DNA from 3 places in the Gottfriedia sp. NPDC057948 genome. Region 1 is predicted to be linked to each of the others. Evidence: riboswitches for the same ligand, from Rfam matches in the RefSeq annotation. Region 1 holds a riboswitch; each other region holds the start of a gene.

Region 1 (11,350 bases):
TTTGTGACAACTTTGTGACACTTTTATATTAACACACTTATTTTATAATTGTAAATATTTTCAGAAAACTTTTTAGAAAATATTTTGGACAAAATCAAGAAACAAATGAATAGGTAGGATAAATACCCCCATTCTAAATAAAAAAACCGAGACGAATAGTCATCTCGGTTCAAATTAAAATTTTTTCAATTAGTTCGTATCTAGTTAAATATCCTTAGCGTCTATTTAAGAAAGATACTCTTATAATTACCATAGCCCTCTTCATCCATTTTTTCATACGGAACAAATCTTAGTGCTGCAGAATTTATGCAGTAGCGTAGGCCCTCAGGTCCAGGTCCATCATCAAATACATGCCCTAGATGCGCGTCAGCTTCAGAACTTCTGACTTCAATACGCAACATTCCATGGCTATAGTCCTTCTTCTCTTCAATTTCACCTTTTAGAATCGGCTTTGTAAAACTTGGCCATCCACAGCCTGAATCAAATTTGTCTAATGAACTAAATAAAGGAAGTCCTGATACGATATCAACATAAATTCCTTTTTCTTTATGATTCCAGAACTCATTTCTAAATGGTGGTTCAGTTGCATCTTCTTGAGTAACAGCATACTGAATTGGTGTTAGTCTTTGTTTAAGCTCCTCTTGACCCGTTTTCCAATGTTCCTTTAAAAATTTTTGACGACCAGATCCTTTAAAGTAAAGCTGGTAACGAACCGGATGCTTTTTATAATAATGCTGATGATATTCCTCTGCTTCATAAAATGATTTTGCAGATAAAATTTCAGTCACAATTGGTTTCTTGAAAACGCCACTTTTCTCTAGTTTATCTTTCGAAGCTAAAGCTTGCTCTTTTTGATTTTCATTGTGATAAAAAATTGCTGTTTTGTATGAACTACCTCGATCATTAAATTGCCCACCTACATCTGTTGGGTCAATTTGTTGCCAAAATAAGTCCAATAATTTTTCATACGGATAGACTTCCGGATCAAATGTAATTTGAACAGCTTCATAATGACCTGTTAAATGAGTGCATACTTCTTCATATGTTGGGTTTTCTTTTTCCCCACCTGTATAGCCTGAAACAACTTTTATAATGCCATCCTGTTGATCAAACGGTTTTACCATACACCAAAAACATCCACCAGCAAATGTAGCCAATTCTGTGCCCATACCTTTACTCCTCCTAAAAATTGTCATTAATTATATTTACCATATCTAGAGGGTGATATAAATATTTTTGCTTAAAAAAGTCCAATTGCTAACTTGAAAGAATTAAGATTTGTATGTAAACTTATACGATAATTACACAGGAGGATATAAGATGTTAGAAGAATTTAAGAAGTTTGCTTTAAAAGGAAATGTACTTGATTTAGCAGTCGGGGTAATTATTGGGGGTGCTTTTGGTAAGATCGTATCTTCTTTAGTTGCTGATATAATGATGCCTATTTTTGCACTGATCATAGGAAAACAAAGCTTTTCTGCTTGGCATTATCATGAAATTAAATATGGCTCATTCATCCAAACAGTAGTCGACTTCCTTATCATCTCAATTTCAGTATTTTTCTTTGTTCGATTAATTAATAGACTTTCATTTAGAAAGAAGGAAGCAGAAGAAGCAAAACCTGTTGTTCCTACTAAAGAAGAAGCTCTACTTATTGAAATACGTGATTTACTAAAAGAACAGGTTTCAAATCAAAAAGGTATAAGCTAAACGCTTATACCTCAGACTGCCCGCCAAACGCTCGCTTTCTTCGTTGCTTCGCCTGTCTGCGGTGCTCATTACCTTCTAGGGTAACTCCGCTCCTCACCAGGCTTCGCGCCTCGAAAGACAAGCGCTTGCAATCAGTCTGAAAATCAAGTTTTTAGTATACTTTGTCTACACACTTAGGTATAAGCTAAACGCTTATACCTTTTTGGTTTTCCTTAAGACAATATAAAAAACCTCGTACTATACTAAATATAATACGAGGTTAATAAACTATTAGAATTTTCCATAGCCTAAGAAGTGAGAACGAACCCAGCTATTACTTAAGCTGATTACGCTGATCCCTTTACTTCCAGCATGAACCATTTTATTTCCACCAATGTAAATACCCATATGTGAAGGACCATCAATATAAGTATTTTGTAAGAATACTAGGTCACCAGGTTGAGGAGAGCTGATTTTTGTCGCATTGCTCCAATATGTTTTTACATTTCCACGAGAGATGCCATATCCATTATGTGAGTATACATACCAGATGAAACCACTGCAATCGAAACCGCTTGGAGACGTTCCACCAAATACATAAGGTACACCTTGGAATTGTAAAGCATAATCTACAAGTGAGTTTCCAGTTGCTGCTGAATCATCATTATTTGAATCTGATTTAGGTTTTGAATCTGAATTTGAACTAGAATTTGAACTAGATTTCGAATCAGAATTTGAACTAGATTTAGTAGCTGGGGTGCTAACGCTGTCATTTTCCTCATCATCGCTAGATAAAGCAGCTAATTCAAGAGATTGTTGCTCAAGACGTTGAACTCTCTCATCTTCTTTTGCATTCTCTAATTCTTTAACAGCTAACTTTAAGTTAGCTTCAGCAGTATTTAATGATTTTTGTTTTTCAGCTTGTGATTTTGAAAGTTCACTTTGTTGAGCAACTAAATCTTCTTTCGCTGTTACTAAAGATTCTTTCTTCTGATCAACAAGTTGTTTTTCTTTTACTACTTCTGCTTGTTCAGACTTTTGTTCTTTAATGATATTTTCATCAGCTTGAAAAAGTGTTGAAATTGAGTTTACTCGATTAAAGAAATCTACGATTGAGTCAGAATTAAATAGTACGTCTGTTACTAGATTAACTTTTGGTTGCTTTTGCATTGCAACTAAACGATCCTCTAATAAATCGTTACGTTTTTGAATTCGGTCTTGTAAATATGTAATTCTCGCTTTTTTATCTTTAATAATTTCTTCAGTTTCAGAAATTTCTGCTTTTTTTGCTTCTATGTTTTGCTTAGTTGTTTTAATTTGTTGATCTATTTTCTCTATCTCGTTGCTTAATTCTTTAAATTGTGATTGGAACTTATCTACTTCAGCTTGCTTTTTTTCAACTTTGCTATCAGCTAATACTGAAGCATTTGGCGCTAATGATAATACTATTGTACTTGCCATCGCCAGCACTGCTAGTTTTTTTCTTAACATTTCAGCGTTTCTCCTCTCGCTAATCTACGTAAATATTTATACCATAGATTCCCGAAGAGAGTCGCAATTGTTACAATATTGTAATATAAATGATAAATATGTCTTTATATGTCGATAAATTAACATCTTTTATTAAAGGAAACGAAATAAAACACTTCTATATTATATAGAAGTGTCAGTATTGATACAAATAACACAAAAACGTTAATTATATCTATCTACGAGAGTTTTCGATGTAAACTCTGTCATTTCTAACTAAATCTTCATATGTTTCACGACGGACTACTTCTCTTGAAACACCCTCTTTAACAAATACTACTGCTGGGCGACGGATACGGTTATAATTATTAGCCATTGAATAGCCATAAGCTCCAGTGCAAGATACAGCTAATACATCATTGTTTTGTACAACAGGTAAGTTACAATCCCAAATTAGCATGTCGCCACTCTCGCAGCATTTACCAGCAATCGATACAACTTCTTTATTCTCATCATTTGCTCGATTTGCAAGCATCGCTTCGTATTTTGATCCGTATAGTGCAGGACGAATATTATCAGTCATTCCCCCATCAACAGATACATATTTACGAATTGAAGGAAGAGTTTTTGTTGAACCAATCGTATAAAGTGTTGTTCCAGCTTCACCAACAATACTACGTCCAGGCTCTAACCATAATTCTGGTAATTTGTAGTCTAGCTCTTCACATTGTTGTTTAATAATAGTAGTAATTTTTTCTATATGTTTAGCAACAGCTAAAGGCTCATCTTCCGAAGTATAACGAATACCAAAGCCTCCACCTACATTTAATATTTCAGCTGTAAAACCTAAATCATTTTTAAGTCCATTTAAAAAGCTCATTAATACATTGATTGCATGAACAAATCCATCTGGTTCGAAAATTTGAGATCCTATATGTGAATGTACTCCTAATAATTTTAGGTTAGTTGATTTTAAAGAAACTTCCACTGCTTCATTAGCTTGACCAGACATAATATCGAATCCAAATTTAGAGTCTTCTTGACCAGTCATTACATATTCATGTGTATGTGCTTCAACACCTGGCGTAACACGTAATAAGATTGATACTTCTTCATTACGTTGTTCAGCTAAAGCCTGTAATACTTCTAGCTCAAAGAAATTATCGACTACAAAACAACCTATTTTTGCATTTAAAGCTTCTTCAATTTCTTCAATTGTTTTGTTGTTTCCGTGAAAGTGAATTTTCTCAGCTGGATAACCTGCTTGCAATGCTGTATATAACTCTCCACCAGAAACAACATCTAGACATAGACCTTCTCTTTCTATTAAGCGGGCTTGTTCAACACATAGAAACGCTTTACTCGCGTAAGCAACCTGATATTTCATTCCCGTTTCTCTTAAAGCTTCATGGAATTCCCTACATTTTGATTCAATTAATGCTTCGTCATAAATGTATAGAGGGGTACCGTAATTTTTTACTAAATCTACAGTATCACAACCTCCGATTTCTAAATGTCCTTCATTATTAATTCGACTATTACCATGTAAATACATTCGTATTCTCCCTTCAAATCAAATGTAAGATCATTCTAAGAAGCTTCCTTCAATGTATTAGTGTATTAAAAAAGACACATGAAGGATATGTTCATGTGCCTATCGCTTTTTAAAAAAGGACTTAGCCAATCACATCTCTTCAATAGCTCTTCACAAACACATGTGACAGTACTACATTTATTAAATGTAGTCCCAGAAATAAAATGTGTGGCAATTTATTTCTTCGGCATAGGATCCTTTCTCATTTCGTCATAGAACCCACAGTTCTCTAAAATGATACTCATATACAATGCAACCTCTACGAATAGACTGTTATTTTTTATATTAGTCTATGTATAACACAGTCTAAAAATAGATGTCAAACCATTTTTGAATAATATTGTCGATTTATATTCACTTCATACACACAGCTTTTCCTTTTCAAAATAATATCTATAATATAGAATATGTTTTATGCGAGAGAAAAGGTGATTCAAAAATGAAAAATCATTTCAAAAAATATAAATTAAATCTAAAAAAAACAAACCACTAACAAACTGTTAGTGGTTTTTCTTTTTTGTTGCCTTATTACAAAACTCTTAACTTAAGTAGAAAAAATTGGACAGGGGTGAATAGATTGCGTTCAAGCAAAATAGCTGTACTCTCAATATGTAGTAACTCATTCATCGTTTTATTAAAATTAATTGTCGGGATTTTTACTGGTTCCGTAGCAATTATCTCTGAAGCAATTCATTCTTTGTTGGACTTAGTTGCTTCAGTCATTGCCTTTTTCTCTGTAAGGATTTCAAACAGACCACCTGATAAGGAACATCCTTATGGTCATGGTAAGTTTGAAAACATTTCAGGTACAGTCGAAACCATCTTAATATTTGTAGCTGGTATTTGGATTATCATTGAATCTGTTGAAAAGCTACTTCATCCTACCCCAATTAAGATGCCAATTATCGGTGTAGTCGTCATGTTTATTGGAGCGTTAATCAATTGGAGAGTAGGAAAAATCGTTCAAAAAGTAGGAAATGATACTCATTCAGTTGCAATGCAATCAAACGCTTTGCATTTATTAACAGACGTTTATTCATCACTCGGAGTTGCAATAAGTTTAATTTTAGTCAGTCTTACTGGTTGGGAATTTCTCGATGCATTGATTGGAATTGGAATCGCAATTTATATAATGAAAGAATCAATCGAACTTGGACGTAAGTCGTTTACCCCCCTACTTGATACTGGGCTTTCGATAGATGAATTAAAACAAATCGAAAATGTATTATATTCTTTTAAATCCCAATTTATCGAATACCATGACTTACGCACGAGACGTTCTGGTGCTGAGGAGCATATAGATTTCCATTTAGTATTGCCATCTCACATGAGCATTGAAGAAGCCCATATACTATGTGACAAAATAGAAGAAGAAATAAAAAAGGTTTTAGTTGATCCAAAAGTATTAATACATGTCGAACCAGAAAATGAAAGAATACAAAAACTTGATTTCGTAAATACAGCATCTAGAGAAGAGCAGGAATTGCAAGGAGTAGGAAATTCATTAAAAGGATAAATGGACATTAGAAAACCCCACAAGGATTTTATAACTTGTGGGGTTCATTCTATTTTTAGGACATTTACTAAATAATAATTTCATCGGAGGGTTGCTCTGAATCGTCTCCTTTTAATTTTTGAGCTCTCATCGTAACCATTGCATAGCCGATCGCCATAATTATGCCAAAAACATATCCACCAATTGTAAAGATAATTGTACGTGAGTAATATGCTTTTAATCCATACGTATCAACCATCCACCATTGTGCAACAGCAAATACGATATCTTTAATAATCCATGCGACAAACAAGTACTGGAACACTTTGAATAGTGAAGGATGTTTATATAATTTTTTACTTTCTTCACGATCTTGTCCCTGTATTGCAGCAATATCAATCATAAAATAATATGGTAATGGCTTTTTCAAAGCCAATAAAACTAAAAATACAACTACAACACCAAAGTGATAATACACATTGTACAAAATTAAGTTTTTCGCAGAACCTAATGCCATTAGATCAACGGCAGTACTTACAGTTAATGTTGAGATAATAAATATACCTGTAACATTAAACTGTTTAGTATACCAAAAACGAAATAAAGTATATAAGATCCCTGGAACCGTTGGTAAGAGCATCGCCCAATAGTCACTAAAATAGTGTTGTAAAACTTTATATAAAACAAGCGGAAATACTAAATACAAAATTAGATCGTAAATAATTAAATTACTTTCTTTCTTCATTTATACAACCTCGTTTTTTTAGGCCTTTTTCGTCATAATCATTGCTAGTTAATATTATTATTAATGTTACTAAAAAACAAAAATCAATTAGAAAGTGCCATATTTTATTTTTTAATTACCACAATTTTCAAACTATCAAAATAACAAATTGTTAAACATGATTATAACAAAAAAATCTAGGAGCATAAACTCCTAGATTTAATGTGTGGACAAAAGTCAAAAATAACTCTACTGGCCAAGTGATCTTTTTAAACCGTTTACTAATCCTGCATGTAGCCCTTCATGGAAAATATTAAAGCTAATCATGTCTCGAACTGTCTTTATTTCAAAACTCCCTAGTTTCATCTCTTTTGAAATGATTTCATCTAAGCGCCCTTCATATGTAGAAATAACTTGTTCAACTTGCTTTTCTAATAAAGTAACAATTTCCTCATATGATGGTGGCTCCGCTTGCCAGTCACCTGGTTTAGTCCCACCCTTGAAAAATTCAATGAATTCCTTTTGAAGTTTCCCAGCATCAGCAGTGTTAGCATAAAGTAATTGCTCATATGCCCCTAGCACATGACCTGCATTCCAAAGAATATTATTATTGAATCCGGCTGGTATTACATCTACAGCTTCTTTTGAAACAGAACCAAGAACTTTCAATGTATAAACCCTTGTAAACCTAAGTTGTTCAAAAATAGCATCCGCCATCTTGATCCCTCCATATAATGTCATTACTGATATTATCGTATCACGAATGAGGGATATTTTTCTTAAAAAAGATGTTATCACGATAGAAACAGATGACTGTTTTTAACGATAATTAAGAAACAAAAAAAAGAGCCTCAATATGAGACTCCCTCCAGTACTATTAACTATCAATCCCTTAAAATAAAACCATTGATCCTGGACCAGTGAGCAATAACCCTACTGCAGCTGCAATAATTAATAGATTAAACTCAAATCCGTTCGAAGTATTCCAGAATCCATTCTTTATATGAACCTTTAATACTGCTACTGCCATCACTACTATTATCAACCATGCGCCTATTTCTGTATATACACCAGCCGCTACAAAGAATCCACCTACAATTTCTGCCGCTCCTGTTATAAAAGCAAAAAATGCTCCAGGTTTGATTCCAATCGACTCTAACCATTGTCCAGTTCCTTTAATACCGTAACCACCAAACCAACCAAATACTTTCTGCACCCCGTGACCTAATAAAATAATACCTAAAACAAGTCGAATAACTAATAGGCCTTCATCAAGCATATCTCCACCTCAATTCTCTTTAATTTGAGATATTTAGTGCATAATTATTTTTATTCATTTTTTGACATGTTTATGACCTTTATTATTAATTTTTAAAAAATGAATCAGTTTTCTTGTATTTGAGGAATAGAATACTATTACAGAAGATTTTCTAACTTAAAAGGAGAGCATACATCATGAAAAAAGTCGTTCCACTAACTGTAATCGGCTTTTGGATTTTAATGCTACTACTCGCCATTCGATATCATTTATTTCATTTATCATTGCAAGATATAAAACATTTTATTGCTAATTCTTCCATCAACCCAATGCTATTATTTGTCGCTATTTTCTGTGCAAGAATCTTTCTATTCATTCCTAGCTCTGTATTAATTGTAGTAGGTAGCTTGTTTTTTCACCCGTTTGAAACCATTCTCTTATCATTAATCGGAATGGCTATCACAGAAACAATTATTTACCTATTAAGTAGAAGTATATTAAGTGATTCGATCCAGCAATTCATGGAGAATAAATATCCCTCTCTATTTGAAGAGCTTATTTCGAACCGAAAGAGATACTTATTCTTAACAGTTGCAACTCCACTAGCTCCAACAGATGGTGCATGCTTTATCGCAGCCTCCACTAATATGAAATACTTGTCCTATATCGCAATAGTGCTTACTGGTAATATTCCAATTGCAGTTCTTTATACGTTATACGGAAATTTCTTGCTTGGCTCACCATGGATTACAATCTGTATTACTGCTACAATCTTAGCCGGATTTTTCATTTACATTTCTTTAAAAAAGAGACAAAAAAAGGATACACATTTCTCAGCCTAAACTTTTTCAACTAAGTATTTTAAAAAATTGTTAATAAATAAATCGATTTTTATAAATAAATTAAACTATACTAAGATTAATTAAAACTTTTTAAGAAATCGAGGTAAAAAGATGGAAACAAATAAGATTTTGTCGTCATTATGTTATTTTAGCGTATTCTTCGCACCTTTTTTATTCCCTATAATTGTTTATTTCGTTGCAAAGGATCAACAACTAAAATCGCATTCTAAACGAGCATTTTTTTCACATATACTCCCATTTCTAACGATTATTATTTTAGCGATTATTTCCCTTTTCACTTTTAATACTTTTGGTGACGGTGCAGGTTTTGCTCTTATCGGTGGATTTATATTAGCATTCATTGTTAATTTAATTGTCTTTATATGGAATATTGTTCAAGGTATTAAAGTATTGATGTAAATTCGTCATGTTTTCTACATTATTTCTCAGGAAATTTTCAATTTCGACAAACGCTTAATAAGTAAAAAGGCAATGTAATATTAAACCATTACATTGCCTTTTTTTATTATTCACTTTGTGTTACATAAGCTTCTTTTGAATTAGTTCGTTTAATTGATTTCTTAATCATTAATGATAAAGATAAGATGCAGGCAATTAAAATGGAGCTAGTTAAAGCTATTTGCGATGTTGTTAAAGAGAAAAATTTAGCCAAATAGACAGAGTATGAAAGTAGAGATGATGTAATTAATTTTGAAATCGAAGCAATTAAAAGAAACTTTTTGAAAGATACTTTACTAATTCCTGCCCCGACACAAATAATTTCATCAGGTAAAATCGGAATGATAAACATTAAAGTTAAAATAATTGTTTCATTTTTTTTGACATATTCCTGGTATTTTTTTAACTGTCTTTCTTTAACAAACTTTGAAACTAATTTAAGTCCACCTATTCTTGCTAAGAAATACATAATGACAATACCTAAAGTTGAACCTAAGAATCCAATTAACGCTCCTGTAAACGATCCGATTACAGCACTACCCGCAGGAATAGTAAGTGCTTCCGGTAAAGGTAAAATAATCGGTTGAAATAAACAGATTAAGAAAAATAATAACTTTGCAGTTGTAATATGATTGGTTAATATTCGCTCAACTCCGTACTTATCTACGAATACTAGAAATTGACTAGCATAAAATAGAATTCCAACTACTGATATACAAAGTAGTAAACTAATTAATGCTATCTTTGTAACCTTTAAAAACTTTTTATGATTCGATACAACTAGATAGAAATCTAGTAGCAGAATTCCCATGATTGCAAAAACAAATGATATTTTATAGATCGTTACAACAGTAGGTAAACTAGTGACTAATATTAAGATTGATATTGTAGCTAATACTATGTGTAACGTAATTTCTTTCATTGTATTAAACTGTTTATTTTCTTTCTTCAATGTTATCAACTCCTATACTACTGCTTGACCGTTCTTCAGTATTTTTCGTTACTCTAATCGTAACGATTTAATATACAGTTTAAAACGCACTTAAGTATTAAACTTAGTAAGTCTTAGGTCTTACATTAAGGAAGTTTTTTTAAAATGAATTTATATTCAAATATTCAACATTTAAGATAAAATGCCTCTATGGTTTTAGATAGAAAATAAATATTCTATGATATTCAAACGGCCTCATTCGATTAAATAAAAAAACGACTGTCATCTTTTTGACAGTTGTTTTGTTTTATTATTTAATTAAAAATCAAAATTGTCTGGGTCTGGACCAACACGGTGGTTTTGGTTCAGAGAGTTGATTTGGTTCATATCTTCTTCTGTTAGTTCAAAATCGAAAATATTTGCGTTTTCTTGAATACGATGTTCTTTGATTGATTTTGGTATGATCACTACACCGTTTTGTAAATGCCATCGTAATACAACTTGAGCAATTGATTTATTATGTTTGTTTGCTATTTGTAGTAATGTTTCATTTTCAAATAATTGTCCTTGCATTAATGGAGCCCATGCTTCTACTTGAATTGAGTTTGCTTTTAAAAATTCTCTTAGTTCAACTTGACTTAACATAGGATGTAACTCAACTTGATTGATCATAGGCATTATTTCAGCATTCGCCATTACTTCTTTCAAGTGATGAATTTGGAAGTTACTCATTCCAATTGCTTTTACTTTTCCATTTTTGTATAGTGTTTCTAGTGCTTTCCATGATTCAACATATTTACCTTCTACTGGCCAGTGGATTAAATATAGATCTAAATAATCAAGACCTAGTTTTTTCAAACTTAATTCGAAAGCATCGATAGTTGATTG
Region 2 (11,350 bases), on a different contig from region 1:
AAATCATGATGGACTTAATAGAAATTCATATCACATGTTGAAATTATTGGATTGGAAGCAAAGTTGTAACTGAAAAACCATCATGACCATCCACTATTATTTTCCCGTTTATAGCCGCAGTTCTCTCTTCCATCCCAATAATGCCTAAACCTTTTTTAATTTTAACTTTCCCTTTACCATTGTCTTTTACATTTGTTTTTATCATTTTATTCATGACATGTATTTCAATCGAAACCTCTGTAGCATTTGCATATTTCATTGTATTTGTTAAAGCCTCAACTACATTTTCTTGAATTACTTTCCATTGGATTGGCGTAATAAAGTCGAGATTCCCTTTATAGACAAACAATGTTTTTAAATCATGCTTAGCAGAAAATTCATCTATGAATAATTTCATATGATGAATTCCCATTTGTTCAGTTGGAGGCTTCATATTTTTTAAAGTAAGTCTTATGTTTTCAATTCCGTCCTTTGAAATATTAATCGCATTTTGAAGCAATTCTAATGCTTTGTCTTGATTAGTACTCATTAAATGTTTAGCTGCTTCCATTTGATATAGCGCACCTGTCATTGAATGCCCTATTTTATCATGTATTTCTTGAGAAATACGATTTCGTTCCTCCAATTTAAAGGTATATTCCGATTGCTCAATAAACTCATTATGGTTATTTATCTTTTTTGACAGCTTTTGAATCGTTCTCCTCATTTTGTCAATTTGATCTTCTTTAAACCGTAATCTAGTGTTATACAAATTAAAAAGAGAAAAAACGATAAAACTAAATAATGAAATTAATCCATAAATAGGCTGTAAAGAATTAGATAAGTAGAAAATTGGAAATAGTGCAAGAAAGCAACCAATCCATTTTTTCGAAGTAAAAAAAGAAACAAGCTCTAAGATCGACATTGGCAGTAGTAAAAGAAATAATGGCTGAATCTTTAAACTGGAATAGACAATTAAACAAATTGATAAGATTAGTAAAAATTTTATCAACGATCTATTTTTTATTAAGTAAAGACTAATATTTAAACAAAAATAAACTAGTAATGCAAATAGTAACCAAGAGAAATTAGAAATTTCTTTTTGAATACAAATTAGAGCTAAATACAAGATTACAACGAGTTTATTTAAAATAATCCAACGCTCCATATGTAACTCCCTCGCGTTAGTCTACTTTCCCAGTAATATAAAAAATAGCAATTTGTGTTCGATGTTCTAGCCCAGTTTTTCCGAGAATTGAAGTAATATAGTTAGCAACTGTTCCTTCAGAAATATAAATTTGCTTAGAAATTTCCTTATTCGAAAACCCTTTTGCAATTAAAGCTATTACATCTAACTCTCTTTGGGTAAACAAACTCGTATCGATTTTCGTATCTGTTGTACTTGCATTACTTGATAAATTCGTTCTAATTTTATCTAGTACTAAATCTTGCATGACTGTATTTCCATGATAAACACTTTTAATCGCTTCTCGAATTCGTTCTGGTTCATTATTTTTTAATAAATAGCCCTTTGCTCCATTTTTAACAGCATCAATAATGTATTCATCATCATCAAAAGTCGTTAAAATAAGTGGCTTTGTTTTAGTTTGCTCGGAAATATGCTTCGTAGCTTCTACGCCATTCATATTTGGCATTCGAACATCTAAAAGCGCAACATCTACCTCATTATTTTGACAATATTTTAACGCTTCATTCCCATCATTTACTGTTTCTAATACTTCAAACTCTTCATAAGAGCTCAATATGATTTTAAGCCCTTCCCTTATAAATGAATTATCATCAGCAATAATTAATTTTATTTTCATTTGAATAGAGGGAGAAAATTTCTACCTCGTTTTCACATCCTTTATTCCACGAATTATATTTCCATTATATACCACTACTGACTAAATACCATGAGAACAAAAAGATTAATCTTATTGATTTCGCGAACAAATAACTTAATTACATAATTTTATTGTTTTACGAAGTCTCTCATTTTGTGAAATTTTTCACAAAATATTCAATAGTTAAAGTAAAATATCTCAAAAAATTTAGTAAAATTTAATTGAGCACTCTGTTAAATTTTACTAAAAAATATTTGCCCTTAAACTTCTTTGTTTATACTTCTACCGGCTTCAAAAAAGTTACAAATAGGTTAACACCTTAATTAACGCCAGCAAAATAGAAAGATAACTTCTTCCCTTATTAAGTTAGTAAATAGTAAACATTAAAAGTCTTATTAAAGAAGAAAAAAAAGTTCATGAAAAAACTTAATACTAAAAAAATACTTATTACATTTATATTGGTGTTTTTAACTAGTAGTTGTAATTCCCCAAATAAGACATTTTTATTGAGAGGTACATTTTTATGTAATGAACTGCCTTTTGAATCAATCGTCTTTGATCCAGAAAATGATTATACATTTTATTATTATTACGAAGATTTACAAGGTAATGGAAAATTAGATAAAGGAAACTATTTAAGAAAAAAAGAATCCCAGTATAATATACAAAGTTCGATTTTTAATAAGGTAAAATTCACTTATAAAAATAGTGGATTCAAAGTTATGATAAATGAAAAAACTTATTACTTTAAACAGATTGATGTAAAGCCATATATCCAAACAAATTATGAAAGTAGGAAGTTTGATTATGAAAAAAATCCCCAAGCATATGCAAAAGGGATTTAAATAGTTTTACTTATTTTCAATTAATACTTTACCATATTGTACTTCATTATTTTCAAAGTAATCATGAGCTTCCTTCACTTGATCAAATGTAAAAGATTTAGGATTGATTAGTGGTTTTAGCTTACCTTCTTCAACTAAAGTAGCAATTTTATTTAATATAGCGCTATGTTCTTTGCGCCCTTCCTCTGTTTTTTGAGTAAGTAAAATAAAAATTACATGTAAAGATAAAGATTTGTTATGTAAAAGTGTTAAATCATGCGTAGAACGTGCTGCGATTGCTAGAACAGTACCTTTTGGTTTAACTGCAATAAAGGATTTATCTAGGTTTTCTTTACCGACAGTATCAAAAACAAGATCAAAGCCTTGCCCATCCGTTAGGCGGTTAACATATTCTTGGACTGACTCTTCCTTGTAATTAATGACATGGTCTGCACCTAGCGCTTTAACTAAATCAGCTTTTTCATTCGACGAAACAGTTGTCGTAACAGTAGCTCCAAAAGCTTTCGCCAACTGGATAGCTAGATGACCAACGCCACCTGCCCCGCCATGAATTAAAATATGATCACCTTGTTTTAAATTACCTCTGTCAAAAAGTGCCTCCCATGCAGTAATAGCTGTTAGTGGTAAACTTGCAGCTTCTTGAATTGGTAAATTTTTTGGAGCTTTAGCAATTACTGTTTCTTCTATTAAAAAATAATCTGAAAGAGTACCCGTAAAGACATTTAAACCGAAAACAAAATCTCCAACTGAAAAACGTGAAACATTTTCACCAACTTCAACAACTTCACCAGAAAAATCACTATGTAAAATCATCGGAAATTTAGGATTGAACGCATTTGGTACTATTCCTTTTCTAATCTTTGTATCAATTGGATTGATACTAGTCGCAGAAACTTTAACTAAAACTTGATGACCAGATGGCTTCGGTATTGAAAGTTCAATATTTTTAAACTCAGAGCTATCTCCATATTGGTGAATAACAATTGCTTTCATAATAGGCCTCCTATGCAAAATAGAAAATATTATTAAGTCATTTTATCATACATCAGATGGAAAAAAATACAATTTTGACTTGAAATTAAAATCATAAGGTTTTGATTATAAATGGTTAAAAATTTATAATTTATATTGTTTTTTCACATTGATTCAGTATAATCAATATTAATCTTTTAATCTTAATTCATGGAGGAAAATGACTATGGTAAACAAATTAGAGGAATTAAATGAGAGAAATACGTTAAACCATAGAAATATTGTAAAGTATGTAAAACACGTCTTTGATGAGTTAGACTTAAAAGTTAGAAGATTTCGTGAAGAAACAGCAATTAAGGCAGCTCATCATGCAAAACCAGATTTAGAAGAAGAAAAATTATTTTATAACAATATTCACCATATGAAGACGTTACTAATTGACGTATTAGAACGTACTACTGAAGATCTTGAACATATGGGAGATAAAAACTGGAATAAAAACTTCAAAGACGGCGTAAACGCGTAATTTTAAATAAAAGCGTATTTTCTCTATAAATTCAATAAATAAGGATAGGAAGGTAATTAAACCTTCCTATCCTTTTGATTATTTCTCTATATCCGGCTTCAAATTTCTTACATAATTTTTCAATACAAAAAGTACACTTTCATCAATTGGAATATTTATACCAAATCCATCACTTTTTTCAAGCGAAACAAAACCATGAAGTAAACTTCTTAAACCTCTTACCGCATGAATAAGTTCAATATCCGATAAATTAAATGGTTTCAATAACTCATAGATTAAGTTCAATATTTTATTGCCAGTTAAATGATAATCATCACCTGGTGTTTGAGACGGAGATAAGGTAGCTTTATATAAACCAGGATGGGTTCTAGCATAATCAAGATAAGCAAAAGCTAATGCAAAAATTGCTTTCTCATTATTTTTACCTTCAACCGATTCACGAAGTTTTTCATAAAGTTGAGTAATCCCATGTAATGCAACACTATTTTTTAGTTCATCCAAATTCTTAATATGATTATAAATCGATGGTGGTTGAATCGTTAGCTTCTTTGCAAGATAACTAATCGTTAAAGCCTCCCAGCCTTCTGTATCGACAATTTTAATTGAAGTACTCAGTAATTGATTAAAATTCAATCCAATCCTTGGTGACATTACGAATTCCCCTTCACTTACTGCTTTTTAAGAGCACGGTCAATTGCTTCTTGTGGATGACTTAACATCGTACCATGACCTACTGCTAATAATGTAGGTTTTAATTCACTAATTTTCTTAGCACTATTTAAAGCAGCATCTTTATTCCATGTTGCCATTGAAGGAAAAGGAAATAAAATTTTCAATTGACCAGAGATTGCAAAACCACCTCTTAATGAAAAGGCATCACCAGCGATGATAGCATTTGTGCGTTGATCTAAAAATGCCATTGAACCAGGTGTATGCCCGGGAACTTCAACTGCTATTAAAGAACCAATAGTGTCTCCTTCCTGTAGTAAGCGATCCGGAATAGTTTCGATATTTTTAGGGACGCCACCTTTTATAGGCATATTTGCCTCACTAGTTTCTAAACTAGTGTCTCCTTTTAATAATTTTGCATCCCTTTTTGAAATGGAGACGACTGCATCAGGAAGTAGTGATTTTAATTGATCAAGCGCTCCAACATGGTCACCGTGCGCATGCGTTAAAACGATATTCGTAATTTTTTTGCCGATTTGATTAGCTGCTTCAATAATTTTAGTCGCACTAAAGGATAGTGCTGTATCAATTAACGTAAGTTCGTTTTCTTCTTCAACTAAAAAACAATTTACAGGAAAGAAATTGGGTAAAAAGCTCAACTCATAAAGATAATTATTTTTCGTAATCTTCATTTTATACCCTCCTAATAATAAAAACTAATACCTTTAGTTTTATAATACTAAAGGTATTAGTTTTTGTGAACAAAAATTCCAAATTTACATAAAAATCGGTTAAAACAACTAAAAAACCCTTCCATCTAAGATGAAAGGGCTTCAGACTGCCCGAAAACGCTCGCTTTCTTCGTTGCTTCGCCTGCCTGCGCGGTGCTCATTACCGTCTAGGGTAACTCCGCTCCTCACCAGGCTTCGCGCCTCGAAAGACAAGAGCTCGCAATCAGTCTGAAAATCAAATTTTTAGTACTTTTTCTACATGTTGATATTATTTTCTAGATAAATCCATCTCTTTATAAGAAACAACTTTCGTTTTGTGTTTAAATTTATAACCTAACCAAACAATTAAAAATACAGGAATTCCAATGTATGAAACAAGTACACCTTGCCAATCAATTGCCTTACCAGTGAAAGCTTGCCAGTTTTGAGCTAGTACAATAAATAAACAAGCTAAGAATGCTAAGATTGGACCTAGTGGGAACCATTTTGCGCGATAAGGTAAATCTTTTAAATCCTTTCCTTGAGCAACATAAGCCTTACGGAAACGGTAATGAGAAATCGCAATACCTAACCAAGCAAGGAAACCTGATAAGCCTGATAAATTTAATAACCAAGTATACACTTGACCTTCACCGAAAAATGAAGATAAACAAGCAAGTGAACCAACTGCAAGTGTTATATATAAAGCATTTGTAGGAACACCATTTTTATTTACTTTTGTTAAGAATTTAGGAGCTTTTCCTTCAATTGCTAAAGTATATAACATACGAGTAGATGCGTATGTTCCACTATTACCTGCCGATAAAACTGATGTTAAAATAACTGCATTCATTACAGAAGCCGCAAATGCAACACCTAATTTTTCAAATACTAAAGTAAATGGACTAACAGCCACATCGTTTTTCATTAGACCAGGATCTGTATAAGGAATTAATAAACCAATTACGATAATAGCGAATACATAAAATAAAAGGATGCGCCAGAAAATTTGACGGATAGCTTTTGGAACATTTTTTTCTGGATGTTCTGTCTCACCTGCTGCAACACCGATTAGCTCTGTACCTTGGAATGAGAAACCTGCAACAATAAAGATTGATAAAACACCTAAAAATCCATTATGAAACGGAGCATCTCCAGCAGTAAAGTTTTTGAAACCTGCATGATGTCCACTGATAATGCCAAAAATCATTGCAATACCAACAACTAAAAAGACAACTACAGTTACAACTTTAATTAATGAAAACCAAAACTCTGATTCACCATAGCCTTTAACTGAAAGTAAATTTAAACCTAATATAATCACTAAAAAGATTCCGCTCCATAATACTGCTGGAGAATGAGGGAACCAATATTTCATCAGCATTGCTGAAGCTAATAATTCAAAAGCTAAAGTGATTGCCCAGTTATACCAATAATTCCAACCCATAGCAAAACCAAATGCTGGATCAACATAGCGAGATCCATAAGTACTAAATGAACCCGAAACTGGCAAATAAGTCGCCATTTCACCTAAACTAGTCATTAAGAAATAAACCATAATACCAATTAGTCCGTAAGCTAAAACAGCTCCGCCAGGACCAGCTTGACTAATTGAAGTTCCACTAGCTAAAAACAATCCTGTCCCAATTGAACCACCAATTGAAATCATCGTTAAATGTCTTGCTTTAAGGCCCCTTTTTAAAGAACCATCGTGAGTATTCGATACTACTTTATCATTCTTAGGGTTTGTTAGTCCCATCTTATTGCCTCCTCTTGATTCTTGCAATCTTATCTTTACGCGAGAATATGGGACGGTATAAAGTGTTGTATGATGTGTATTTTACTCAGTATTTTCGTCATTATGTAAAGAATGGAAAATCTGGTAAAATACAAAAAAACACGTGAAGCAATGTTCACGTGTTTAAGACTCAATTATATGTGTCAAACAACATCAACATCTCTTCAATAGCCCTCCACAAGAAATCTTGTGACAGTCCTATGCTTATTCAGCAATAGGCCCAGTAATAAATTTAAATGGTAAATTTATTACTTCGGCAGTTTCACCTTTTATTACTTTTCACAGGTACCATAAACCTCAAAGTAACGACTAATCAAAACTGCGCCTCTATCCAAACGAGATAAAGATCATATTAAATTAATTTTTATAAACTCAATATACAATCTATTAATCTAGTTTGTCAATAGAATTTTCGACAAAAACAGACTTTACCTAAGAGATGTATCTCTTGATTTTCGCCTCAGGATACTCATGTCTTGTACCTAACACTTATGTTTTTGTATAATAATTCTATATACTTCAAAGGAGGAAATTTTCACATGACAATTTATAAAGCATTAACACTTGCGGGATCTGATAGTAGTGGTGGAGCTGGATTACAAGCTGATATTAAAACGTTTCAGGAACGTAATGTTTATGGCATGAGTGCAATTACAACTTTAGTAGCGATGGATCCTCATAATCATTGGCATCATCAAGTATTTCCAATTGATATAGATACAATTGCAGCACAATTAGAAACAATCATTGTTGGCGTTGGAATTCAAGCAATGAAAACAGGTATGCTTGGTTCAACTGAAATAATTGAGCTAGCAGCAAAAACAATAAAAAAACATAATATTGATCGAGTTGTTGTCGATCCAGTTATGATTTGTAAAGGAAATGACGAGGCTCTTCACCCAGAGACAAATGATGCATTAAGAGAAATTTTAGTACCTCTTTCAACAGTTGTAACACCAAATTTATTTGAGGCAGCTCAATTAGCTAAAATGGCTCCAATCTGCACTGTTGAACAAATGGAAGAAGCAGCACGCAAAATCCATGAATTAGGTGCTAAATATGTTTTAGTTAAAGGTGGAAGCAAAATTCAGCATGAAAATGCAATAGATGTATTATTTGATGGAGAAAAAATCGAACATCTAGAATCTGATAGAATCGAAACTACATATACTCACGGTGCGGGTTGTACTTATTCGGCTGCGATTTGTGCAGAGCTTGCTAAAGGAGCAGAACCAAGAGAAGCAATCTACACTGCAAAGAAATTCATTACTGAAGCAATTCGTCACTCATTCCCACTTAATCAATACGTTGGTCCAACAAACCACATGGCATATCGATTACATGGAGAAGGCTAATATCAAATAATGGGGCTGTCTCATAAGTCAGGTTAACTGACGTATGAGGCGCTCTTTTTTAATTGTAAAAAAATGGTGAATGTACTGAAGCTGGTATGATTTTTATCAAAAACTAGAAAATCTGTTCCAAGTCTGAATAAAAACTTGATAAAATCTGCTATTTATCCTACTATTGTCTAAATTTGAGGACATAATACCTTAACTGGTATGGGTAATTTAAAATTTTATTTGCGATTCCTTGGAATTTAATTGCAGTTTCGCTAAATTTATTTGCGATTCCCTAATTTTAATTGCCGTTTTGCCAAATTTAATTGCGGTTTTCAGATTTTATTTGCGACTCACGATATTTTTTATTTTAAAGAATAAAAAAAGGGCAAAGGTTTCCCTATACCCTATGTTCCCACTTTTCACTTAACGAACCCTTTAATTGCCTTAAATGCATTTCTTCCTTTGAAGTAAACAAATCTTTCCCATTTAGCTAGTAAACCATTTCCATTTCCACCATTTTCAATCTGAAGCGCGTGTTGTTTATGAAACTCAGCAACTCGTTCATTATGTTTTGTATGCAAAGTGTTTAAACGCTTATGAAGATGTATTGCCTGTTTGTTATGTCCCATATAAATTCAATCCTCCCTTAGTTAATAGCTTAAATAATTTATAAATAGCTAGAACATACAATTATATAATTAATTTCTACTTTATTTCCTACAACCTTTTACACTTTCAATACTTTAAAAACCAAGTAAAAATTACCATAATTTAACATTTTTTATGTATTGCATGTTATTATATATAGAAAGGAAGTGAATTTTATGAGAAAAAATATTTTCATATTAATGATAACATTTATGCTTCTTTCAGTAATTGGTTGTGAAAAAAATAATGACGAAAGTATCCAAGGCATTGCATATGCTAGCCTAACTAGAACTGAACAGGCTGCGTTAAGTGATAAACATGGGGTCGTTAAAAAAGTAGAATCCATACCGAATAATGCTACAATATTTAATAAAAACTATCATAAAGATAAGCTATATTCTGTTACTTTTAATGGAGATAATCCTGAAGAGAAGATCGTTATCTATATAGATAATAAGACAAACAAAAAAGTCGGAATGATTGGTGGGGATTAATTTTTTAATCCATTCAGACTGCCCGCCAAATGCTCGCTTTTTTCGTTGCTTCGCCTGCTGAGCGGTGCTCATTACCGTCTAGGGTAACTCCGCTCCTCATCAGGCTTCGCGCCTCGAAAGACAAGCGCTTGCAATCAGTCTGAAAAACAAGTTTTTTGTACTTTGGCTACACACTAAAAGAGCAATATTAATCGCTCTTTATTTTTTTATTTGTTTTAATAAAACTAATCATTTAATCCTTTTCCATCGAGAATTTGACCAATGTATTTCTCAACCCTAGACGTACGTGTTTTTGATTGTTTTGGTTGAGAAAAATAATAAATATAAGCTCTTTGACGTCCTGGCGTTAATGCTTCAAAAGCCGTTTTTAAGGCCGGAATTTCATCTAATTTAAGTTGTAATTCTTCAGGAACTTCATAATCTGAAGTCTTTTTTAATTCTACTTGCAAACCTGCTTTTTCCACTTCAATTGCTTCTTTAATATAGTCCTTTAAAACGCTTTCCATTTCAATTATTTCCTGAATATTGGTGAACCGAATCTGACGAGCTGATTGTACATTTTCTGTTTGTTGAATCAGAATGCCTTTTGGATCTTTTAACAACGCACCTTTGTGAAACAGAAGTGCACAATATTCTTTAAAACCATGAATTAAAACGATATTTTTATTATCAAGTGTGTAACAAGGATGCATCCATTTAAAATCTTCAGTCAGTTCACAGTCAATGACGATATCTCTTAACTTATAAAATTCCTCTTGCCACTTTTTCGCTCTCAATAAAAATGCTTCAACTTTAGGATGCATATTATTATTTGTCATCGATAAACACCTCTTATTAATTCCACTTTTTTAGCATTACATAATTATAAATTAATGTACAACATGAAAAATCTTCATTTTAAATTTTACTATACATGTTTTTATAATACCACTCGGATTGGCTCATCTACTTTATTCTTAGCTAGTTAACACTGGATAATTAGTCCCCTCCAAAAAAGTTATTCTTTAAACGGATGCAAATTTCCTTCAATCAAAAAAAGAACAGGTCAAAGGTTTCCCTTATCCCTGTTCTACATATCTTCTAAGTAATTAGTACTGATCCCAAGCAACAACTTCATCTAAAGTTAAACGAACTTTTTCGAAGCCTGCTTTGATTCCTTTACCAACTGAAATTAACATAACTGGTTTGAAGTTTGCTGGTACATTGAAAGCTTCTACAAATTTCGCTTGGTCAAATCCACCCATTGGAACTGTATCTAAACCTTTTGCTTTTGCTGCAAGCATAAATTGCATTGAAACTAATCCACCATCAACCATCGCAATTTTTGTTGCAATTTCTTCTGGTAAACCACCGTAGTTTTTCACGATTGATCCTACGTAGAAGTCTTTCACTTCCTGAGTCATCATACCTTTTTCAACTAATTCATCATAAATGCGATCTGCATTTTTGTATGCTTCTGTATCACCTAAAACAGCGATTACCGCAGAAGCATCCACAACTTGTTGTTGGTTATTAGCGA
Region 3 (11,350 bases), on a different contig from region 1:
TACTTGTTTTAAACACTAACTATCGAATTCTTTATTTCATTTAATAATTTTTCTTTCCATTCATTTTTCCATTGTTCACTACGCCCTGTATGACGATTTATATTTACTAAGGAATTTCGTCCAGTAAAGCAAATTTCATTTTGAGGATTAATCCCCATATAGTGTAAATCGATTGATGAATTTCCTACTTTTGCAATTTTTACGTACACATCGATGATTTCATTGAAAAATACTTGTCGCAAGTAATCACATTGTAAATCAGCAACAACTGGAATAAATTCACTATGATTTGCCGTCCATTCTTGCATAAGCCCTAAATTTTTTAAATACTCAATTCGTGCTTCTTCAAAATAAACGAATGGAACTGTATTATTCATATGTCCAAACATGTCCGTTTCACTAAATCGAACTTTAATAGTAATCTTAAATGAAAACTCAGATTGCCACTCCTGTATATTAGATACATAATTCATTTTCCCCATCGAAATTGTTTAATATCTTCTCTACTAACTTTTCTATCTACCACTCTCCCTTTCTTTAACCTAACCCTGTTTTGTTATTAAAAAACATCCTTAACATTCAATAATTTTGATGAATATAATTCCCATGTTTGAATGTAATTCTTTTGAAATGATTATTTCGCATCCAAGCATCTACACGTTTTTCAAAAAGTTCTCCCCCATATATTGGGTATCTTTCAGATAAAGGATTTTTTTCATTATATATCTTATTTTTAAAATCATTTGTCCTGATTAAGTAGCATTGATCTGAAAATCCATAACCAATATAAAAGTTTTCATCTTCTTCAAATGATTCTTGTTTTGCCTCAAAAATATTTCCATTCCATACTGGATTTGCTACTTTGAATCTTTCATCCTCTTGAAGTTTTAATATTGATAAATCAATCCAATTAAAAGGCTTTTCTAAAATAGAATCACTTGAAAAATGAAGTAAAAACTCTGTATTGCAAAGATAAATACTAACAAGTTCTGAGATTGAATAGTAATAACCACCTTTGAAGCTTTCCTTCGTAACCTCAAAATAATTGAGGGCTTCCTTTGAATAATCATCAACTATTACATATGACGATAAAACATCCCTTGCGACAAGTTTGTCTGCATGACGACTGACTTCACTTACATCTTGTACGTTATTAATATATAAAATTTTTTCTTTAAATTGAAATTGATTAAACTCAATCATTTTTTCGATCCGGTCTGTCTTTAAAAGTATTTCCCAATCTTTTTCATAGCATTTCGTCTCAAATGTCACTTCAAACTGTTGCATTCAAGTCAACCTCCGATCGAAAGGGGTAAGACACCGCACATCCCTTTGCTGCCTTTACTATTGATATGATTTAAAAGTGGAGTTTATTAGAAGATATTTATTTAAAAATGTAAAAAAAGCATGTCCCCTAAGGAACATGCTTTTATAATTATTAAATTTCGTCGCTTCCAAAGAAGTCTTTGAAAGATTGGATTGTAGTTGCACGGTTTAATGCTGCAATTGAAGTTGTTAAAGGAATACCTTTTGGACAAGATTGTACACAGTTTTGTGAGTTACCACAGTTTGATAATCCACCGTCTCCCATAATTGCATGTAGACGTTCTTCCTTATTCATTTCTCCAGTTGGATGAGCATTAAATAAACGTACTTGTGAAAGCGGTGCAGGCCCAATAAAGTTAGATTTACTATTAACGTTTGGACAAGCTTCTAAACATACACCACAAGTCATACATTTTGATAATTCATAAGCCCATTGACGTTTTCTTTCTGGCATTCTTGGTCCAGGACCTAAGTCATGCGTTCCATCAATTGGAATCCATGCTTTAACGCGTTTTAAAGAATCGAACATGCGGCTACGATCAACTTGTAAGTCACGTACTACTGGGAATGTGCTCATTGGCTCAAGACGAATTGGTTGTTCCAATTTGTCAATAAGCGCAGAACATGATTGTCTTGGTTTACCATTGATAACCATAGAACATGCTCCACAAACTTCTTCAAGACAGTTCATATCCCAAGAAATTGCAGTCGTTTCTTTTCCATTTGAATTAACTGGATTTTTACGAATTTCCATTAACGCCGAGATTACGTTCATATTCGGACGATAAGGGACAGTAAATGTTTCTTCATATGGCGCAGTATTTGGTGAATCTTGACGTTTAACAATTACAGTAATTGTCTTTTCAGCAGTCATTGTTCCATTATGCATTTGCTTTGTCCTCCTTCTTCTTAGAATAGTCACGTTTTCTTGGTTGAATTAATGATGTATCAACATCTTCGTAATGGAATAATGGTGAATTTGATTTCTCATCAAATTTAGCCATTGTAGTTTTTAAGAATTCCTCATCATTACGTTCTGGGAATTCAGGTTTATAGTGAGCTCCACGGCTTTCATTACGGTTATATGCACCTAATGTGATAACACGTGATAAGTGAAGCATGTTTTCAAGTTGACGAGTAAATGAAGCACCTTGGTTACTCCATTTAGCTGTATCATTAATGTTAATGTTTTGATAGCGCTCATAAAGCTCTTGAATTTTTTCATCAGTTTTTAATAAGCGATCATTGAATCGAACTACAGTAACGTTGTCTGTCATCCATTCTCCAAGCTCTTTATGAAGAAGGTATGCATTTTCTTTACCGTCCATTTTATAAATGCGATTCAATTTTTCTTTTTCTTCATTAGCATTTGATTCAAATACAGAAGTTGAAACATCATCTGAAGATTTAGCTAAACCATTTACGTATCTTACAGCATTTGGTCCAGCAACCATTCCACCATAAATTGCAGAAAGTAATGAGTTAGCTCCTAAACGGTTAGCTCCGTGCATTGAGTAATCACACTCACCTGCAGCAAATAAACCAGGAATTGTAGTCATTTGGTCATAGTCAACCCATAATCCACCCATTGAGTAGTGAACTGCTGGGAAGATCTTCATTGGAACTTTTTTCGGATCATCACCTGTGAATTTCTCATAAATCTCGATGATTCCACCAAGTTTTACATCAAGTTCATGTGGATCTTTATGTGAAAGATCTAAATAAACCATGTTTTCACCATTGATACCAAGCTTGTGGTCAACACATACAGAGAAAATCTCACGTGTAGCAATATCCCTTGGTACAAGATTTCCATATGCAGGATATTTCTCTTCTAAGAAATACCATGGTTTACCATCTTTATACGTCCAAACTCGTCCACCTTCACCACGAGCACTTTCACTCATTAAGCGGTTTTTATCATCCCCAGGGATTGCAGTTGGATGGATTTGAATAAATTCACCATTTGAATAAACTGCACCTTGACGATATACAGCTGCAGCAGCTGAACCAGTGTTAATAATTGAATTTGTCGTTTTACCAAAGATAATACCAGGGCCACCAGATGCCATTACTACAGCATCCGCAGGGAAACTTACGATTTCCATTGATGTTAAGTTTTGTCCAACGATTCCACGACATACGCCTTCATCATCAACAATAACTCTTAAAAATTCCCAGCCTTCATACTTTTGAACAAGTCCTTCAGATTCGTAACGACGAACTTGCTCATCTAATGCATATAATAATTGTTGCCCAGTCGTAGCACCAGCAAATGCTGTACGGTGATGTTGCGTTCCACCGAAACGACGGAAGTCTAATAGTCCTTCAGGCGTACGGTTGAACATTACACCCATACGGTCCATCATATGAATGATGCCTGGTGCTGCTTCTGCCATTGCCTTTACAGGTGGTTGGTTTGCTAAGAAATCCCCACCATAAATTGTATCATCAAAGTGCTCCCAAGGAGAGTCACCTTCACCTTTTGTATTAACCGCACCATTAATTCCACCTTGAGCACATACTGAATGTGATCGTTTTACGGGAACTAATGAGAATAAATCTACTTTTGTGCCAGCTTCAGCGGCTTTAATTGTTGCCATAAGACCAGCTAATCCGCCACCGACGATAATTATTTTCCCACTCATGACTCTCTCTCCTTACAAATTCGCTAGTTGTGGATCAATGAATGCAAAGATAGCAGTTAATCCAACGAATGATAATACTACGAATATACCTAATGTAACATATGTTGAAATACGTTGTGATCTAGGTGTTACTGTAATTCCCCAAGATACGAAGAATGACCATAATCCATTAGCAAAGTGGAAAATTGTTGAAATTACACCTACTATATAGAAAACTAACATAAATTTTGAAGTAAAAATATCAGCCATCATATTATAATCAACCGTTGCTCCTAGTTGAGCAGCGATACGTGTTTGCCATACGTGCCAAGTAATAAAAATTAAAGTAACTACACCAGAAATACGTTGGAATAAATATAACCAGTTACGTAAGTATCCATAATTTTTAACATTGCTTGTTCCAGTGAACGCAATGTATAGTCCGTAAATTGCATGGTATAAAATTGGTAAGAAAATGACAAAAACTTCTAAAAAATAGCGGAATGGTAAATTCGCCATAAATTCAGCAGCTTTGTTGAACGATGTTGCTCCATTTGTCGCAAAATGATTGACAACTAAGTGCTGTGTTAAAAAGATCCCAACCGGAATAACTCCTAGCAATGAATGAAGTTTTCTAAAGAAAAACTCCCTTCCATTCTTGTTGCTCATGTAAACCCCTGCCCCCTTTAGTTTGTGCACATGAAAAATTTAATTCCTCTATTATTCTAAAAAAATAGAATAAATAAGCAATACGCATAAAAAGTCGAAATTTTTATGACATTTATCTACAACCCATTTTACTCCTGATAATATAGGAGGTCAAGAAAACGCGTACATTTTTCTTTACTGAAAAAACTTCTCATTTAGATTGGTAATCCTTGTAATCTACTGTTGTCGAATTATTGTTTTTACTATTAAATATTGTATATAATAAAAACATGTTTTTTTAGGAAAGGGAGAGTTATCCGACCATGACGAACGGCATTGAAAATTTAAATATTCCGGGAAATATTTCTGGTTTTGGCTATGAGCTAATACGTAACGATTTATTGAATGATTTATTAGGAAAAGAGCAAAATGATATTTTATATTGGGCGGGTAAAATGATTGCCAGGAAATATCCTTTAGCAACCTTTGAAGAAATTATAGAATTTTTTGATCAAGCTGGTTGGGGTACTCTTACTGTTGAAGAAGAAAAGAAGCAAGAAGTTCATTTAACACTATCTTCTGAATTAATTACATACAGAAATCAACAAAAAAAGAACGTATCTTACCAACTAGAAGCTGGATTTCTAGCGATGCAAATTCAACAGCAAATCGATGTTATAGCTGAAACGTATGAAGAGCAAAGCAAAAGAGGCGACAAAGTAAAGTTCCAAGTAAAATGGGATTTAAAGGATCCAATTACAAGAAGATAACACGAAAAACACCACAAGAACTTTGGTCCATTGTGGTGTTTTCTTTTGAATAATTTTTTCTTGAAATATTGAAATATAAGTTCAATTACAGATACAACAATTAGTATTAACCAATAAATCATTAAGTCCAAATTTTTACTTCAATTTAAGAAAAAGATCAGGTAGTTATTATTTAACTTACCCCTTCTCTTTCCTTTCCTTACTTGGATCCTGCCTTCTAATTCCATCAAAATTCTTGTTTCTTTTAACTCCCTTAATAATAGAATTTAACAAGAATAAACAAATAGAAACAAAAAACAAAATGGCGAGTATTAATAGAACGAACTGTAGCACAATTTCTCCATATCCGTAGGCAAGTATACTATGCCCCATTATTAATACCTCCTTCTTTTATTTACCATTTAGCCGTTCGCCTTACTTATTTTAAAATTACAGAATCTTTATATAATTTATTCGCTTAACGATTAAAAAACCCTTTTAAACGCTATCACTATACTATACGGCTCTGTATATCTGAACGTGATGAATATTGATAAAATCAATATTTCAAAGCCTATATATAAGAATTTGAACGCCTAAAAGGGTTTATTTTACTATTTAGTTTTCCACTACTACTTCTTCATTAATACGATCTAATTCATATCCTTTATGAAGAGCGTGAACTGCTTCTTGTAATTTTGATTTTGGTACAACTGTTGATACTTTAATTTCAGAAGTACTTACCATTTTTACAGGGATTTCACTTTCAGCTAAAAATTTAAACATTTTTGCAGCAACACCTGGATTTGAAACCATTCCACTACCTACAATTGATACTTTAGCAAGTTCACTTTCAAAATCAAATGAGCGGTAACCTAAAAATTCTTTCTTTGATTCTAGAACCGCTATTGCTTCCATCATATTTTCAGATTTGATCGAGAATGAAAGATTTACTAAGTTATCTGATGTTACGCTTTGGATGATAATGTCAACATCAATACCTTCACTTGCTAATAAAGTAAAGATTTTAGGTAATAAATCTACATGGTTATTTAAACCATTTAAAGTCATCCTTGTTACATTAGATTCGAATGCGATTCCTCTTACGACTGATTGTTGTTCCATTTGTGTTTCCTCCCCAATAAATGTACCGATTTCATCATGTTGACTTGAACGAACTTGAATAATTAAATTATAATTTTTTGCGAATTCTACTGCTCTTGGATGTAAAACCGCTGCTCCTAAAGCTGCAAGCTCTAGCATTTCATCATAAGAGACATGGCTTAGTTTAGAAGCATTTGGTTCAACTCTTGGATCCGTAGTATAAACACCTAATACGTCCGTATAAATGTCACAACGTTCTGCATTTAAAGCAGCTGCCAATGCAACAGCTGTTGTATCTGAACCACCACGACCTAATGTCGTAATTTCATTGTTGTCACTTAAACCTTGGAAACCAGCAACAATTACAATATACCCTTCATCAAGTAATTGTTGAATTCGATCTGTATGAATTGTTTCAATACGCGCATTTCCATGGACAGATTCAGTTTGAATTCCAGCTTGCCAACCAGTTAGTGAAATAGCTTTAAAACCTTTAGCTTGAATCGCCATTGCTAGTAACGAAATCGAAACTTGTTCCCCTGTAGTAAGTAACATATCTAATTCACGTTTACTGTTTTGCGGACTAATTTGAGCTGCTAAACTAACTAGTTCGTCTGTATGATGTCCCATTGCAGAAACAACTGTAACTACTTGGTTTCCTTCTTTATATGATTTGGTTACTGTTTCAGCAACATGCTGAATTCGTTCAATTGAGCCTACTGAAGTACCACCGAATTTCTGAACAATAATTCCCATTTTTCTCATCCTCACTTTTTACTTAAAAAAGAATACAAAAAAGCGCGTGAAGCAATGTTCACGCGCCTAATTTACAAATAAAATAAAATAGACAATTCATCAACATCTCTTCAATAGCTCCCCGCATAATTATTATGCGACAGTACTACATTTCTTAAATGCAGTCCCAACAAAATGAATTGTGGATTCATTTTATTTCGGCAAAACTTCCTTTCAACTGTCCATCACAACGCCACACGTCTATGACAGCATACTTTTAAGTTTTGCACCTCTATTACGAGAGAAAATCATTTAATTTTAACTAAAATATAAATTATTTTGAAAATAGTGTCAAGATAAAAATTTTGGCAACTATGTTACTCTTTATGGAAATGCTGATAAATTTCTTCTGCAACATTTTTTGGCATTTTAGCTGCTATTAACTCATCGATTGATGCCTCTTTTATTTTTTTGACTGATCCAAAATGTTTAAGAAGAGCTTTCTTTCTTGTTCCACCAACACCTGCTATGCCATCTAAAGCAGATTGAACCATTGATTTACTATGAAGCTGACGATAGAATTCAATCGCAAATCTGTGTACCTCGTCTTGAATTCTTTGTAATAAAAAGAATTCTTGGCTTTGTCTACCAAGTTGGACAATTTGAGGTGGCTGTCCTATTAATAACTCTGAAGTGCGGTGCTTTTCATCTTTAACAAGTCCAGCTGTTGGGATGTATAGGCCTAACTCATTTTGGAGTACATCTTCAACTGCAGCTAGATGTCCTTTCCCACCATCCACAATTATTAAGTTTGGTAAAGGTAAATTCTCTTTTAATGCTCTCGAATATCTTCTACGAACTACCTCACGCATTGAATCGTAATCATCAGGTCCTACGACAGTTTTGATTTTATATTTGCGGTAATCTTTTTTTGAAGGTTTTCCGTCTATAAAGACAACCATAGCTGAAACAGGATTTGTTCCTTGAATATTTGAATTATCGAATGCTTCAATTCGATACGGAGTTTCAATATTTAAAATATCCCCTAGTTTTTCTATTGCTTTAACTGTTCTTTCTTCATCTCGCTCAATTAATTTAAATTTCTCACCGAGTCCAATTTTGGCATTTTTATTTGCTAATACTACGAGTTCCTTTTTTTGGCCTCTTTTTGGTTGGAATACAGGAATTTTTAGTAAACCTTTTAAAATTTCCGTATCAACTTTATCTGGTACAAAAATTTCTTTTGGTTTTATATTGTGTGGTTTTTCATAAAATTGCCCAATAAACGATAGAAATTCTTCTTCTGGTTCATCGTAAATTGGAAAATATGATACATCTCTTTCAATTAATTTTCCTCTTCGAACAAAGAAAACTTGAACACACATCCATCCCTTATCAACCGCATATCCAAATACATCTCGATCAACTAAATCACTACTCATCATTTTCTGCTTTTCCATAGTCGCTTCAATAGATACAATTTGGTCTCGATACTCTTTCGCGCGCTCGAAATCTAATTGTTCAGATGCAGCAAGCATTTTTGCCTCTAATTCTTTTCGTATTTGGTCTTCCCCACCGTTTAGAAAACGGGCAATTTCATTAACTATTTCCTGATTTTGTTGATCAGTTACTTCTTTTACACAAGGCGCAAGACACTGACCAATATGATAATATAAACAAACTTTATCTGGTAATGAAGAACATTTTCGTAACGGATATAAACGATCTAATAATTTTTTTGTTTCACTAGCGGCTGTAGCATTAGGGAATGGTCCAAAATATTTCCCTCTATCTTTTTTTACATTTCGCGTAATTAATAAGCGAGGATGTTTTTCAGCAGTGATTTTAATAAAGGGGTATGATTTATCATCCTTTAACATGATGTTATATTTCGGATCATATTTCTTAATTAAATTCATCTCAAGAATTAAGGCTTCCATATTTGAAGAAGTAACAATATATTCAAAATCAGTTATCTCTTGAACTAATCGATATGTCTTACCATCATGGGATCCCGTGAAATAAGATCTAACTCTATTTTTTAACACTTTAGCTTTTCCTACGTAAATGATCGTCCCTTGAATATCTTTCATCAAATAACAACCAGGCTGATCAGGTAGTAGCGCTAATTTTTCTTTTAAGTGATTGTCCATTTCCTCTCACCTCTTTCGTGCAATTGTACACTTAATATTATAATCTCCATATTTAAAAACTGAAAATACTTTAATGATATTAAGTAAAAATTAAGTTTTCTATTGTAACTTTAATTTCATCAAGAGAAGAAAAGGAGAAATTTTGATGAAAAAAGTAAGAGTAGTTCATTTTTGGATAGGTGTGATTGTTTCTGTTTTCCTACTAATCGAATCTACTACAGGAATTATCCTGTATTTCAATAAAGGTGGCGAAGAAAAAGGAAGATTTTCTATGCAAGGTCAGTTTCCATCGGGTGGACAGTTTAATGATAACCAACAATCTCAAAATAGCGATCAAAACACAGCGCTTCAAAATGGACAAAATGGTGATAATACTCAAACCCCATTTCAAAATTTTGGAAAAAGACCTGAGCAGTCTGCATTTTCAGTAAAAAGCTTACATACTGGCATAATTGGTCTAATTAGTGGTATTGGACTTTTCATCCTTACCGGGACAGGATTAGCTTTATCTTGGATTTTATGGAGTAATAAACGAAAAATGAAAAAAAGAAAAGAAAAAGGATCCGTGGCTATCTAACAAAGAGGGTGTCCCTGAAAAGTAAATCTTTTATGGGACCTCTCTTTTTTTCTACACACAGCAAATAGGTGACACTACAAATAAAAACCATCCAAATAATTCTGGATGGTTTTCACCTTTATTATTATGGCTTGGGAAATTAAGAAGTCGCAGTTTCCACTTCAACTTGTTCTTGCTCATTACCTTCTTTATCGCCAGCTTTTCTATTCGTTAATTTAATTGGTGTTAGGAATAATGTTACGATTGCACCAATTATGATGAATCCTAAACCAACAAAGAATACTTGGTGTAATGAATCCATTAATGATGTTTTAATGATCGGTAACATACCTTCTAAAATTGGCTTAGGAATTAGCTTCTTAGCATCCGCATTAAATAACATTGTAAATACAGACTGAGGAGTTGTATTAATCATGTCTTTAAATTTGTCTACTAATGGTGCAGCTTGAGCTGGTAATTTATTTAAGAATGGAACTAAATCATTGTTTAGAAGTGTTCCTGATTTACTGTTCATTACAGCACCTAAAACAGTTGCTCCAAAAGTACCACCGATTGAACGGAAGAATTGGCTAGAAGATGTTACAATCCCCAATTCCTTCTTATCAAATACTTCTTGAAGAGCTAGAGTAATTGTCGGCATTACTAAACCAATCCCTAGACCCATAACTCCCATAAAGATTGTTGCAATTGTTTTAGTTGAATTCATATCTAAAGTTGTTAATAAGTATAAACCTAATGCAATTACGAACATACCCGTAATAATCTGTGGTTTAATACCTACTTTAAATACAACCTGACCACCAATAATACTTGCAATAATCATAGTGATCATCATTGGCGTCATAATTGTCCCTGATTGTGTTGCACTTACTCCAACAATTCCTTGCATGAAGAATGGTACGAACATAATTGCACCAAACATCGCAATTGTCATAAAGAAACCAATTAAGTTCAATGTTACGAACGTTCTATTTTTAAATAAATACATTGGTAGTATTGGCTCTTTAGCTTTATTTTCTGCGATCACGAAGCTAATGATTCCAACTACTGCTAATACAAATAAACTAATGATTTGCCAAGAATTCCAATCATATTTAACTCCACCTAAACTTAAAGCAAGGAGTAAACTTACAACACCGACAATCATAGTTACCATACCAGCGATATCGAAATTGATTGGACCAGTATTTTTTCTTCCTTTTAAACCTAATGCAATAAAAATTGTTGCGATAATACCTACTGGAAGGTTAATGTAAAATACCCATTTCCAGTTTAATGAGTCAACAATCCAACCACCGATTTGTGGACCGATTACTGAAGCTAAACCGTAAATACCACCGAAAACCCCTTGGAATTTCGCACGTTCTTTACCTGTAAATAAATCTCCGATTACAATCATCGCCATCGGCATCATTACACCGCCACCGATAC

Evidence for each region. A riboswitch is a leader RNA that binds a small molecule or an ion and turns the genes downstream of it on or off. The one in region 1 is predicted to bind lysine.
Region 2: linked by a shared signal. The riboswitch ahead of ACFVRR_RS09585 (amino acid permease) and the one ahead of lysA (diaminopimelate decarboxylase) in region 1 are both predicted to bind lysine.
Region 3: linked by a shared signal. The riboswitch ahead of ACFVRR_RS12940 (aspartate kinase) and the one ahead of lysA (diaminopimelate decarboxylase) in region 1 are both predicted to bind lysine.

Annotation. Positions count from the first base shown of each region.
Region 1 covers NZ_JBHVPN010000022.1:21,609-32,958, forward strand. The annotation lists gene msrA (peptide-methionine (S)-S-oxide reductase MsrA) at 222-1,169, opposite strand; gene mscL (large-conductance mechanosensitive channel protein MscL) at 1,321-1,710, shown strand; gene ACFVRR_RS21775 (C40 family peptidase) at 1,981-3,180, opposite strand; gene lysA (diaminopimelate decarboxylase) at 3,395-4,714, opposite strand; lysine riboswitch at 4,850-5,023, opposite strand; gene ACFVRR_RS21785 (cation diffusion facilitator family transporter) at 5,331-6,269, shown strand; gene ACFVRR_RS21790 (VC0807 family protein) at 6,337-6,993, opposite strand; gene ACFVRR_RS21795 (DinB family protein) at 7,222-7,689, opposite strand; gene ACFVRR_RS21800 (DoxX family protein) at 7,865-8,251, opposite strand; gene ACFVRR_RS21805 (TVP38/TMEM64 family protein) at 8,428-9,072, shown strand; gene ACFVRR_RS21810 (magnetosome magnetite crystal formation protein family) at 9,184-9,492, shown strand; gene ACFVRR_RS21815 (TVP38/TMEM64 family protein) at 9,599-10,483, opposite strand; gene ACFVRR_RS21820 (aldo/keto reductase) at 10,781-11,350, opposite strand, start outside.
Region 2 covers NZ_JBHVPN010000004.1:215,980-227,329, reverse strand. The annotation lists gene ACFVRR_RS09620 (sensor histidine kinase) at 44-1,147, opposite strand; gene ACFVRR_RS09615 (response regulator) at 1,164-1,805, opposite strand; gene ACFVRR_RS09610 (hypothetical protein) at 2,243-2,671, shown strand; gene ACFVRR_RS09605 (zinc-dependent alcohol dehydrogenase family protein) at 2,678-3,664, opposite strand; gene ACFVRR_RS09600 (hypothetical protein) at 3,870-4,169, shown strand; gene ACFVRR_RS09595 (TetR/AcrR family transcriptional regulator) at 4,248-4,820, opposite strand; gene ACFVRR_RS09590 (MBL fold metallo-hydrolase) at 4,838-5,530, opposite strand; gene ACFVRR_RS09585 (amino acid permease) at 5,838-7,307, opposite strand; lysine riboswitch at 7,507-7,684, opposite strand; gene pdxK (pyridoxine/pyridoxal/pyridoxamine kinase) at 7,886-8,701, shown strand; gene ACFVRR_RS09575 (hypothetical protein) at 9,109-9,318, opposite strand; gene ACFVRR_RS09570 (hypothetical protein) at 9,514-9,831, shown strand; gene ACFVRR_RS09565 (YdeI/OmpD-associated family protein) at 10,056-10,649, opposite strand; gene ACFVRR_RS09560 (nitroreductase family protein) at 10,920-11,350, opposite strand, start outside.
Region 3 covers NZ_JBHVPN010000007.1:61,622-72,971, forward strand. The annotation lists gene ACFVRR_RS12905 (acyl-CoA thioesterase) at 9-482, opposite strand; gene ACFVRR_RS12910 (hypothetical protein) at 580-1,287, opposite strand; gene sdhB (succinate dehydrogenase iron-sulfur subunit) at 1,439-2,200, opposite strand; gene sdhA (succinate dehydrogenase flavoprotein subunit) at 2,208-3,974, opposite strand; gene ACFVRR_RS12925 (succinate dehydrogenase cytochrome b558 subunit) at 3,987-4,622, opposite strand; gene ACFVRR_RS12930 (YslB family protein) at 4,925-5,371, shown strand; gene ACFVRR_RS12935 (hypothetical protein) at 5,549-5,743, opposite strand; gene ACFVRR_RS12940 (aspartate kinase) at 5,969-7,210, opposite strand; lysine riboswitch at 7,317-7,492, opposite strand; gene uvrC (excinuclease ABC subunit UvrC) at 7,567-9,342, opposite strand; gene ACFVRR_RS12950 (hypothetical protein) at 9,488-9,919, shown strand; gene ACFVRR_RS12955 (MDR family MFS transporter) at 10,059-11,350, opposite strand, start outside.